DNA from 2 places in the Methylobacterium sp. Leaf102 genome. Region 2 is predicted to be linked to the other one. Evidence: riboswitches for the same ligand, from Rfam matches in the RefSeq annotation. Region 2 holds a riboswitch; the other holds the start of a gene.
What was found. Region 2 has a riboswitch for cobalamin ahead of ASF27_RS07305 (TonB-dependent siderophore receptor). Riboswitches for the same ligand answer to the same signal wherever they lie in the genome.
Positions count from the first base shown of each region.

Region 1: it holds a riboswitch for cobalamin, as region 2 does, so the genes downstream of both, ASF27_RS09635 (CbtB-domain containing protein) here and ASF27_RS07305 (TonB-dependent siderophore receptor) in region 2, are expected to answer to the same signal.

Region 1 covers NZ_LMMX01000012.1:313,508-318,391, reverse strand. Annotated here, with positions in the region: gene ASF27_RS09655 (DUF4349 domain-containing protein) at 1-281, opposite strand, end outside; gene cobW (cobalamin biosynthesis protein CobW) at 287-1,321, opposite strand; gene ASF27_RS09645 (DUF1636 domain-containing protein) at 1,318-1,710, opposite strand; gene ASF27_RS09640 (CbtA family protein) at 1,703-2,464, opposite strand; gene ASF27_RS09635 (CbtB-domain containing protein) at 2,493-2,669, opposite strand; cobalamin riboswitch at 2,722-2,919, opposite strand; gene cobU (bifunctional adenosylcobinamide kinase/adenosylcobinamide-phosphate guanylyltransferase) at 3,029-3,562, shown strand; gene cobO (cob(I)yrinic acid a,c-diamide adenosyltransferase) at 3,559-4,161, shown strand; gene ASF27_RS09620 (cobyric acid synthase) at 4,175-4,884, shown strand, end outside.
Region 2 covers NZ_LMMX01000008.1:54,949-59,832, reverse strand. Annotated here, with positions in the region: gene ASF27_RS07310 (ABC transporter ATP-binding protein) at 1-176, opposite strand, end outside; gene ASF27_RS07305 (TonB-dependent siderophore receptor) at 176-2,320, opposite strand; cobalamin riboswitch at 2,670-2,879, opposite strand; gene ASF27_RS07300 (response regulator) at 3,077-4,798, opposite strand; gene ASF27_RS07295 (response regulator) at 4,798-4,884, opposite strand, start outside.

The sequences.
Region 1 (4,884 bases), on a different contig from region 2:
CCGTCATCGATGGACGACGTGACGAGGATGCAGCCGAGGCCCGCATCGGTCAGGCAGCGGTCACGCGCCGCCGCGAAATGCGCCGCCACCCGATCGGGCGGCAGGCCGATGGTGAGGTCGTGCGTATAGGCGAGCTTGGCTGCGGTGTTGCGGGCGGGCTGGGCCAGCGCGAGGGGATTGGCGGTGTCGGGCGCCGGCGGGCGCGTGTCGGAGCAGCCCCCCAGTCCGAGGAGTACGGCAAGGCCCAGGGCCGCCGCCGCGCGGCCGTTCCGTACCGCCATGGCGCTCACCCGGCCAAGGCGGCGGCGACCGCCGCCTGATCGAATCCCTTGAGGCCGATGACGACGAGGCGGCCGTCGCGGGCTTCCGTGCTTTTCCAGGGTCGGTCGTAGTGATGCGCGATGCGGGTGCCGACACCCTGCACGACGAGGCGCATGGGCTTGCCCGTGACTTCGGCGAACCCCTTGATGCGCAGCACGCCGGCGGTCTCTGCCGCGCGACCGACGCGGATCGCCAGGTCCTCGGCGGTGGCCGTGGCCGGGACGGGCAGGGCCACGGAGTCGAAATCGTCGTGGTCGTGGTCCTCGCCCTCGCCGTGGTGCGAGGGTCTGGCGTCGAGATCGTCCTCGGCCGCGGCTCCGAGGCCGAGGATCACGCGGGGATCGAGGCGGCCGTGCTCGGCCTCCACCATCTTCACGGCGCGGGGCAGGTGGGCCTGAACCTCGGCGCGGACCTTCTCGCGGCCGGCGGCGTCGAGGAGGTCGGCCTTGTTCATCACCACGAGGTCGGCGCAGAGGATCTGGTCCTCGAACACCTCTTCCAGGGGATTGTCGTGATCGACGTTCGTGTCCTCGGCACGCTGGGCGGCGGAGGCCGCCGGATCGTCGGCGAAGAAGCCCGCCGCCACGGCCGGACCGTCGATGACCGCGATGACGCCGTCCACGGTGACCCGCGAGCGGATCGCAGGCCACTGGAACGCCTGGACCAGGGGCTTGGGCAGGGCGAGGCCGGAGGTCTCGATAAGGATGTGCTCGGGTGGGTCGGCTCGGTCGAGGAGCTTGTTCAGGGCCGGCACGAAGTCGTCGGCCACGGTGCAGCAGATGCAGCCGTTGGCGAGCTCCACGATGTCCTCGTCTTGGCAGCCTTCGATGCCGCAGGCGGCGAGAAACGAGCCGTCGAAGCCGATATCGCCGAACTCGTTGACGATGATCGCGAGCCGCCGGCCGTTCGCGTTCTCGACGAGGTGGCGCACGAGGGTCGTCTTGCCGGCCCCGAGGAAGCCGGTGACGATGGTGCAGGGAATCTTCTCGACCAGGGTCATTCGGCGGCGTCCGTACTAGGGTGCGCCGCGAGCGGCGGGATGCGGGCGACGACGCCCTTGCGGAATTCCTGGGGCCGCGCCTTCCACGGCACGAGGCCGTCGGGCGTCTCGCCGTAGAGGCCGACCCCTTCGAGGATGATCCGGGCGGATTCGGTGGCGTCGAGGTCGCCGTAGACGTAGGTCCAGCGCCCTTCCGAGGCCACCGCCACGGTGCATGGCCGCTTGCAGACGGAGAGGCACTCGACGCCTTCGATCCGCAGGCCGGTCTGGCCGTGCTCACCGACGGCCTCCCGGAGCGCGTCGAGGAGGCGCGCACCGGCGCGGGGTTCTGCCGGGTCGCCGGCCGCACGGCAGGCGGTGCAGACGTAGAGGGTGACCACGTCAGGCATGCGCCGTCGCCTTACGACCGAACAGGGCCCAGGCCCAGCCGTAGGCGAGCCCGATGATCGCCCAGAACACGAAGGCGATCCCGAGCGAGCGTGCGGCGAACTGGGCCGCGTAGCCCGCCGGCAGGGCGGAAGCCGCGTGGCTCGTCTCGGGTGCTCCGGCGAGGTGTGGTGCCACGATCAGGACGAGGCCGCCCGCGATGGAGATCGGCGCGCGGCGGATGGCGATGAGGTAGAGCCCCATGGCGGTGGCGACGGCGGTCATCACCCACCAGAACTGACGATCGGCGAGGGGGGCGGCGTCCATGCCCGGTAGTTCCGGCGGCAGGCCGAGGGCCGGCGCCAGGGCGACGGCGAGGAAGCCCGCCACGGCGAAGCGCAGGCCGGTCTCGGGTGTCGGTTCGCGCCCGCAGGCCAGCAGCACTGCGCCGAGCAGCAGGGCATACCCGACGCCGCCCACCAGGGTGGCGAGCGCCGTGAACGCCATGCGCGGCAGTCCGGGTCCGGGCTGCCAGGCGGGCGCGGTCTCGCCGCCGGACACGCCCGGGTCCTTCGCGCCGTGATCGTGTCCGCCATGCACCCGCACCACGAGGGATGCGAATCCCGGCGCGGGGGGCGATACGGGGGCTTGAGCCTGCGTCTCGTAACGCTCAGCCGCGATGATGAGCGGAGAGGTCAGGGCGAGCTGCAGGCCCGTCGCGACGATAGCCGCGAGGAAGCCGGCGACCAGGGCCGCCGACACGAGCCGGATGATCATGGGGTGTCTGCCTTCAGGCGCCAGGCGCTCAGTGGCAGGGAAAATTCTGGGTGTGGCGGAAATCGTGCGCCGCGTTGTGGAGCGCCATCGCCGGGGCGAAGCCCGCCATGAACACGAGGCCGAGGCCGAGGAACGCGGCGACGAGAACGGCCCCGAGGCGCTCGTTGGTGCGGGTGCCGGTCAGAACGAGGGTGTTGGTCGACATCGGTTGATCTCCTGGCCGCCCCGCCGGCGGCCGTGGTCGAAGGTGAGGACGAAGGTCCCCGGTGCCGGACGGCAGGTCTCCTGGCTCGCGGGTCATCCGGAACCTGCCGCCTTCCCGGATCGCTCCGGTGGCCGATGGCAGGCCCGTCGCCGCTCACAGTTGCGGGGGCAGCCGCGGTTTCAAGGCGCTTGCCCCTCACCGCGTTCCCTTTTCACCCCGTCGCCGGGGCACCGTCCGATCCCGATGCTTCTACGCGGTCGCGCGATCCCTGACAACGCGCCGCTGTGCCGTTTGCATCGCCTTTGACCACACAAGGGCGTTTCGGGCTAAAGAAGCCCTATGCGGCAGCCGTCCCCCCCATGACCGAGATATTCCCCCGTGTGACCCTCGTCCTCGGCGGCGCGCGCTCGGGCAAGAGCGTCCATGCCGAGGGGGTGATCGAGGCGCAGCCGCCACCCTGGCTGTATCTCGCAACGGCCCAGGCCTGGGACGACGAGATGCGCGACCGCATCGCCCTCCACCGCACCCGAAGGTCGGCCGACTGGATCACGCAGGACGCGCCGATCGACCTGCCCGAGGCGGTCGCGGCCGCGCGCGGACCGGTACTGGTGGATTGCCTCACCCTCTGGCTCACCAACCTGATCCTGGCGGAGGCCGACGTCGAGGCCGCGACCGGGGCGCTGCTCTCCGCTTGCGCCGACGCGCCGGGGCCGGTGGTCCTGGTCGGCAGCGAGGTCGGCCTCGGCATCGTGCCCGACAATGCCCTCGCCCGCCGCTTCCGCGACGCGGCAGGGCGGCTTCATCAGCGCCTCGCCGCACAGGCCGACCGCGTCGTGTTCATGGTGGCGGGGCTGCCGATGATCGTGAAACCCCAACTTGGAGACCACGCATGAGCGACGCCGCCGACCGCCATCGGGAGAAGATGGAGAAGCGCAAGGCCGTGCAGGATGCCGAGGTGGCGGAGAAGACCATCGAGAAGGGCCTCCTCATCGTCAACACGGGTCCCGGCAAGGGCAAGACCACGGCGGCCCTGGGCCTGATGCTGCGGGCGCTGGGCCACGGCTGGCGGGTCGGCGTGGTGCAGTTCATCAAGGGCGCCTGGGACACGGGCGAGAAGCACGCCCTGAAGGCCTTCGGGAACCAGATCGACTGGCACACCCTCGGCGAGGGCTTCACCTGGGAGACCCAGGACAAGGCCCGCGACATCGCGGCGGCCGAGCACGCCTGGGCGAAGGCCCTGGATCTCATGGCCGATCCGAGCATCCGCCTCGTGGTGCTGGACGAACTCAACATCGCGCTGCGCTACGACTACCTGCCCATCGACGACGTGGTGGCGACGTTCCGGGCACGCCGACCGGACCTCCACGTCATCGTCACCGGCCGCAACGCCAAGCCGGCCCTCGTCGAGGCCGCCGACCTCGTCACCGAGATGGGCTCCGTGAAGCACCACTTCGCGGCGGGCGTGAAGGCGCAGGAGGGGATCGAGTTTTGAGGTTCCAGCCGTCATGACCCGCGCCATCATGATCCAGGGCACCGGTTCGGATGTCGGCAAATCCCTCATCGTCGCCGGTCTGTGCCGCGCCTTCGCCCGGCGCGGGCTGCGAGTGCGGCCGTTCAAGCCGCAGAACATGTCGAACAACGCCGCCGTCACGGCCGATGGCGGCGAGATCGGACGGGCCCAGGCGCTCCAGGCGAGGGCCGCCGGAGTGGCGCCCTCGGTCCACATGAACCCGGTCCTCCTCAAGCCCCAGAGCGAGACCGGCAGCCAGATCGTGGTGCAGGGCCGGATGGTCGGCCAGGCCGCGGCCCGGGACTACCAGGGCTGGAAGCCGCGCCTCCTCGGGGCCGTGCTCGAAAGTTTCACCCATCTGAAAGCCGAGGCCGACCTCGTCGTAGTCGAGGGCGCCGGCTCGGCGTCGGAGGTGAATCTGCGCGCCGGCGACATCGCCAACATGGGCTTTGCCCGCGCGTCGAACACGCCGGTGATCCTGCTCGGCGACATCGACCGGGGCGGCGTCATCGCCAGCCTCGTCGGCACGAAGGCGGTGATCGACCCGGCCGACGCGGCGATGATCCGGGGCTTCCTCGTCAACCGCTTCCGCGGCGATCCGAGCCTGTTCGCCGACGGCATGGACCTCATCGCCCGCCACACGGGTTGGCCCAGCCTCGGGCTGATCCCGCATTTTCCGTTCGCCGTCCGCCTGCCCGCGGAGGA
Region 2 (4,884 bases):
TTCAGGAAACCCAGGATGAGGTTGATGGTCGTGGTCTTGCCGGCCCCGTTGGGGCCGAGCAGGGCGAAGACTTCGCCCGCATGTAACGTCAGGGTCAGGCCGTCGAGGGCCCTGCGACCGCCGAAGGTCATGACGACGTCGCCGATCGCCAGGACCGGTTCGTGCGACTCCAGCATCAGAACCGCACCGAGACGGTGCCGGTGAAGCGTCGCGGTGCGCCGGGATAGACCCGGAACACGTTGAGCGAGCTCTCGTAGATCTCACTGTCGAAGATATTCTCGACGTTGAAGCCGAAGCGGATGTTCTCGTAGCGGTAATACGCCAGCGCGTCGGCGACCACGTAGGCCGGCAGGACGAAACCGGTGCCGCCCGCGTCGCCGGCGCGTTCGCCGACCCCACGCACGCCGCCCCCGATCCCGAGGCCCGCGTAGGGGCCGGACTGGACTTCGTAGACGGCGAGCAGGCTGCCGCTGTGCTTGGGGATGTTGATGAGGGGGGCACCCACGGGCAGGACGTTGTCCTTCGTCACTACGGCGTCGGCGTAGACGTAGCCGCCGATGAGGCGCAGCTCCGGCGAGATCTGGCCCGTGGCCGTGAGTTCGAAGCCCTGGCTGCGCACCCCGCCCGCCGCGAGGGAGAAGCCGCTGTTGTTGGGGTCGGGCGTCAGTACGTTCTCACGCTCGATATGGAACGCCGCACCGGTGAGGCCGAGCGCCCCGCCATAGAGGTCGAGCTTGGCGCCGACCTCGTAGCCGATGCCCGTCTCGGGGGCGAACGGCACCCCGCGCGAGGCCGCCGCCGCATCTGGGCCGATGTTCGGCCGGAAGCTCGTGCCGACATTGGTGTAGAGGGCGAGTTCGGGGAGCGGCTGATAGACGAGTCCGGCGCGGGGCGTCGCGGCGGCCCGCGACTGCTCGACGTCGCTGCGCGGAATGCGCTCGCGGAACGACTGCTCGAAGAAATCGAACCGGACGCCGAGCAGCGCCTTCCATTCGGGGCTGAGCGCGATCTGGTCCTGGGCGTAGAGGGCCGTATTGGTCACCCGCTCGAGGTTGTTGCGCGGGATGGTGAGCGGCGGCAGGGGCTGGCCGTAGCGCGGGTTGTAGATGTCGATGGAAAACGGGTTCTGCCGGACGTTCGAGCGCAGATAGACCGTGCGGCTGTCGGTGCTCTCGCGCTCGAAGCCGAGGAGCAGGGTGTGCGCCAGGGGCCCGGTGGCGAAGCGGCCGACCACCTCGGCCTGGCCGATGGCGGTGTCCCACCGGTAGTCCCGGAAGTTGCGGTCGCGGGCAACGGTGCGATTGTCGGCCGCGATGCTCCGGACCTCGGCGGATTCGCCCTCGAGTGTGCCGGTGTTGAAATGTGCGCCGAGCCGCATCTGCCAATCGGCGTCGAAGCGGTGCTCCAAGCGGACCTGCAGGGTGTTCGAAGTCTGCTCGGTGCTCTGGCCCGGCTCGCCGAGGAAGCGCGAGATCGGCAGGAAGCCGAGCTGCCGGTTGATGGCGATCACGCCCCGGTCGAACACGATGCGGTTGTGCACGAATTCGGTCTCGACGGTGACCTTGGTGTCAGGCGTGATCTGCCAGCTGATGGACGGCGCCACGAACAGCCGGTCGCCGTCGACGAAATCGCGAAAGCTGTTCTGGCGCCCGCCCGCGAAGTTGAAGCGGTACTGGACCGTCTTGTCCTCGTTGAGGGCGCCGCCGGCATCCACGGTGCCGCGGAACTGCTCGAAGCTGCCCCAGAGGCCGCCCATCTCGACGAAGCGCTCGGCCGTCGGCTGCTTGGTGATGATGTTGACCACGCCGCCGGGATCGCTGCGCCCGAACAGGGCGCCGCCTGCGCCCTTCAGCACCTCGATACGCTCGACGTTCTGGGTGTCGGGCGGCGGCGGGAACCCTCGGTTGATGGCAAAGCCGTTCTTGAAGATCTCGGACGTGGTCACGCCGCGCACGGCGTAGCTGAACACGGTGAGGCCGCCGAAGTTGTTCTGCTGGGCGACGCCGGGGGTGTAGTTGAACACCTGGTCGACTCGCGTCGCGGCCAGATCGGTGATGACCTCGCGCGAGGCAACCGTGACGACCTGGGGCACGTCGCGCTGGGGCGTGTCGGTCTTGGTGCTGCTCACGGCGCGCGCCGCGCTGAAACCCGGCGTCGGTCCGATCAACCCGATGGCGCCTTCCGGCACGTTGAGGCCGATGCCGGTGCCCTCCACCGTGAGGGTGTCCAGGGTGACCGCCGTCTCCTCGGCACGGACCGACGGCGTCAGGGACAGGGCCGCGAGGGCGACGCCGAGGCGCAGGCCGTTTTTCAGGAGCATCGTATCGGGTCTCGAACGGGATGAGCGCCGCTCCAGCCCGTCGCCCGATGAGGGGACGCCCCCCGGCACCGGCTCAGGAGCCTGAATGGCGTTTGAAACATTATTACGTTGCGAAGCTTGGCCATGCAAGCTGAAACCTTGCACGCCGAAATCAAGCAAGCCGAGTTCGGGCACGGGCTCCGTGTCGCCGGGCCGGTTCTGAGCGGGAACGCTTTCGGGGAAGGGGTGATCGATCGCGGCCATCAACACCATCCAAATGGTTCTGGACGTGTCAGGCAGAGCAGCACGGGCGCGCGCCGACCATGACGGGCCGACGTCGATCATGCGACCCACCGGAGCACCCCGCCCGAGAGACGTTCGTCGCCAAGGCAGGTCTCCTGGCTCACGGATCGACGCCTCTGCCTGGCCTTCCCGGTGCATGGCACCAGTGACCGTTCTCGGCAGCGGCTCACCGCTCACAGTTGCGGGGGCAGCTTCGGCATCGCCCCGATGGGCTCGACCGAATTCCCTCTTAGCTCGCGATCCGAGGACCGCGAGAACCTTGACGGCTGTACGGTTCCATCCGGGTCCGGAGAAGTCAAGGCCGAGCGCCCTCGGCCGCCGATTGGAACGTCATGGCGCGAGACCTGCCGGGCCGAGACACGCAGGATCGTGGCGAGCCCCGGCGCCGCGCACACCGAGGACGAAGGCGGCGAGGTCCAGGACGCCAGCCGGCTGTCTTCCTCGGAACCCGCGGATCCGGGGCGGACGATCGATTCAGCTGCCGGAGGAGCCGCCCGAGACCAAGCGCAGACCGGGCGCGGGTCGATTCACGATGGCCTCCCCGACCTTGCGTTCCAACTCGCCGTCCCGGAACGGTTTCTGAACGATACTGTCGGCGCCGACCGCGCCGACCTTCATCAGGGCCGTGGTGTCCGCATAGCCGGTGACGAACAGAATCGGCAGGCTGGGCCAGCGTTTGCGGATCTCGGTGGCGACCTCGGCCCCATTCATGCCCGGCATCGCGAAGTCCAGCACCACGAGATCGACGCAAGGGTCCGCCTCGAGGGACGCCAGTCCCGCGAGGCCCGAGCCCGCTTCGCGCACCGCGTGACCGGCCTCCGCGAGGCGGGTGGTGGTGACCTCGCGCACAGCCGTGTCGTCATCGACGACGAGCAGGACCGATTGTCCGCCCGGCAAGCGGCCAAGCCCGCATGCGGTCATGTGGGGGGCCTCGTGGACGGCGCTCGTTCCGTCCTCGACGCGGGGCAGGTAGACTCGGATCGAGGTCCCCTCCCCGACGATCGTGTCGATGCGGATGCCGCCGCCGGACTGCTTCACGAAGCCGTAGGCCTGGGCGAGCCCGAGCCCCGAACCCTTGCCCACCTCCTTGGTGGTGAAGAACGGCTCGAAGGCGCGCGCCACCACCTCCGGCGGCATGCCCGTGCCCGTGTCGCTGACGGCCACCATCACGTACTCGCCCGGCATCGGCTGCTCGGGGCGCGTCTGGGGGCCGGTGACCGTGACGTTGGCCGTCTCGATGGTCAGACATCCCCCGACTACCATGGCGTCGCGCGCGTTGATGGCGAGGTTGAGGATGACGAGTTCGATCTGGGTCGCATCCACCAAGGCCGGCCACAGGTCGGGCTGCAGGGTCGTCTCGATGCGCACCGCGCCGCCGATGGAGCTCTGGAGCAGGTCGCGCATGGAGGCGACGGTCTGGTTCAGACTGACCGGGGTGGGCTCCAGCCTCTGGCGGCGGGAGAAGGCGAGGAGCTGCGCCGTGAGATTCGCGCCCCGATCCGCCGCTCCCTTCATCATCGCGAGCCGACGCTTCGAGCGCTCGGTCGAGACCTCGCGCCCGAGGAACTCGATGTTGCCCGAGATGACGGTGAGCAGGTTGTTGAAGTCGTGCGCGACACCGCTCGTGAGCTGCCCGACGGCCTCCAGGCGCTGGGCGAGGCGCAGGGCCTCTTCCACCCGCTCGCGCTCGACGATCTGCATCTGCAATTCGGCGTTCGAGGTGGCGAGTTCCCGCGTCCGCTCGGCGATGCGGAGTTCCAGCGTATCGTTGAGCGCCTGAAGCGCGGCCTCCGCCCGGCGCTTGTCGGCCTTCGCCTGGGCCTCCGCCAACGCCCGCAGGACGGTGCGTGGAAGACGCTCGAGGCGCTGCTTCGTGATGTAGTCGACGGCGCCGTTCTTCAACGCCTCGACGGCGGTCTCCTCGCCGAGGGTGCCGGACACGAAGACGAACGGCGTGTCCGGGCACTGCTCCCGTGCGACGGCGAGGGCGCTGATGCCGTCGAAGGTCGGCAGGACGAAATCCGCGAGGATCAAGTCATGACGGCCCGGTAGGGCGGCGGCGGCGAAATCGGGGCGGTCCATCACCCGATCGATCACGTAGGGGCGCCCCATGCCGTCGAGGGCGGCCTCCACCAGTTCGGCGTCGAGATCGCTGTCCTCCAGGTGGAGGATGCGGATCGCGTCGTCGGCGTCCATCAGGTGTTCGATGGCCAGCCTCCCTTGTGCGGCGGCGGCTCGTTCAGGACGGCCCAGAACACGCCGAGTTCCTGGATGGCCGAGAA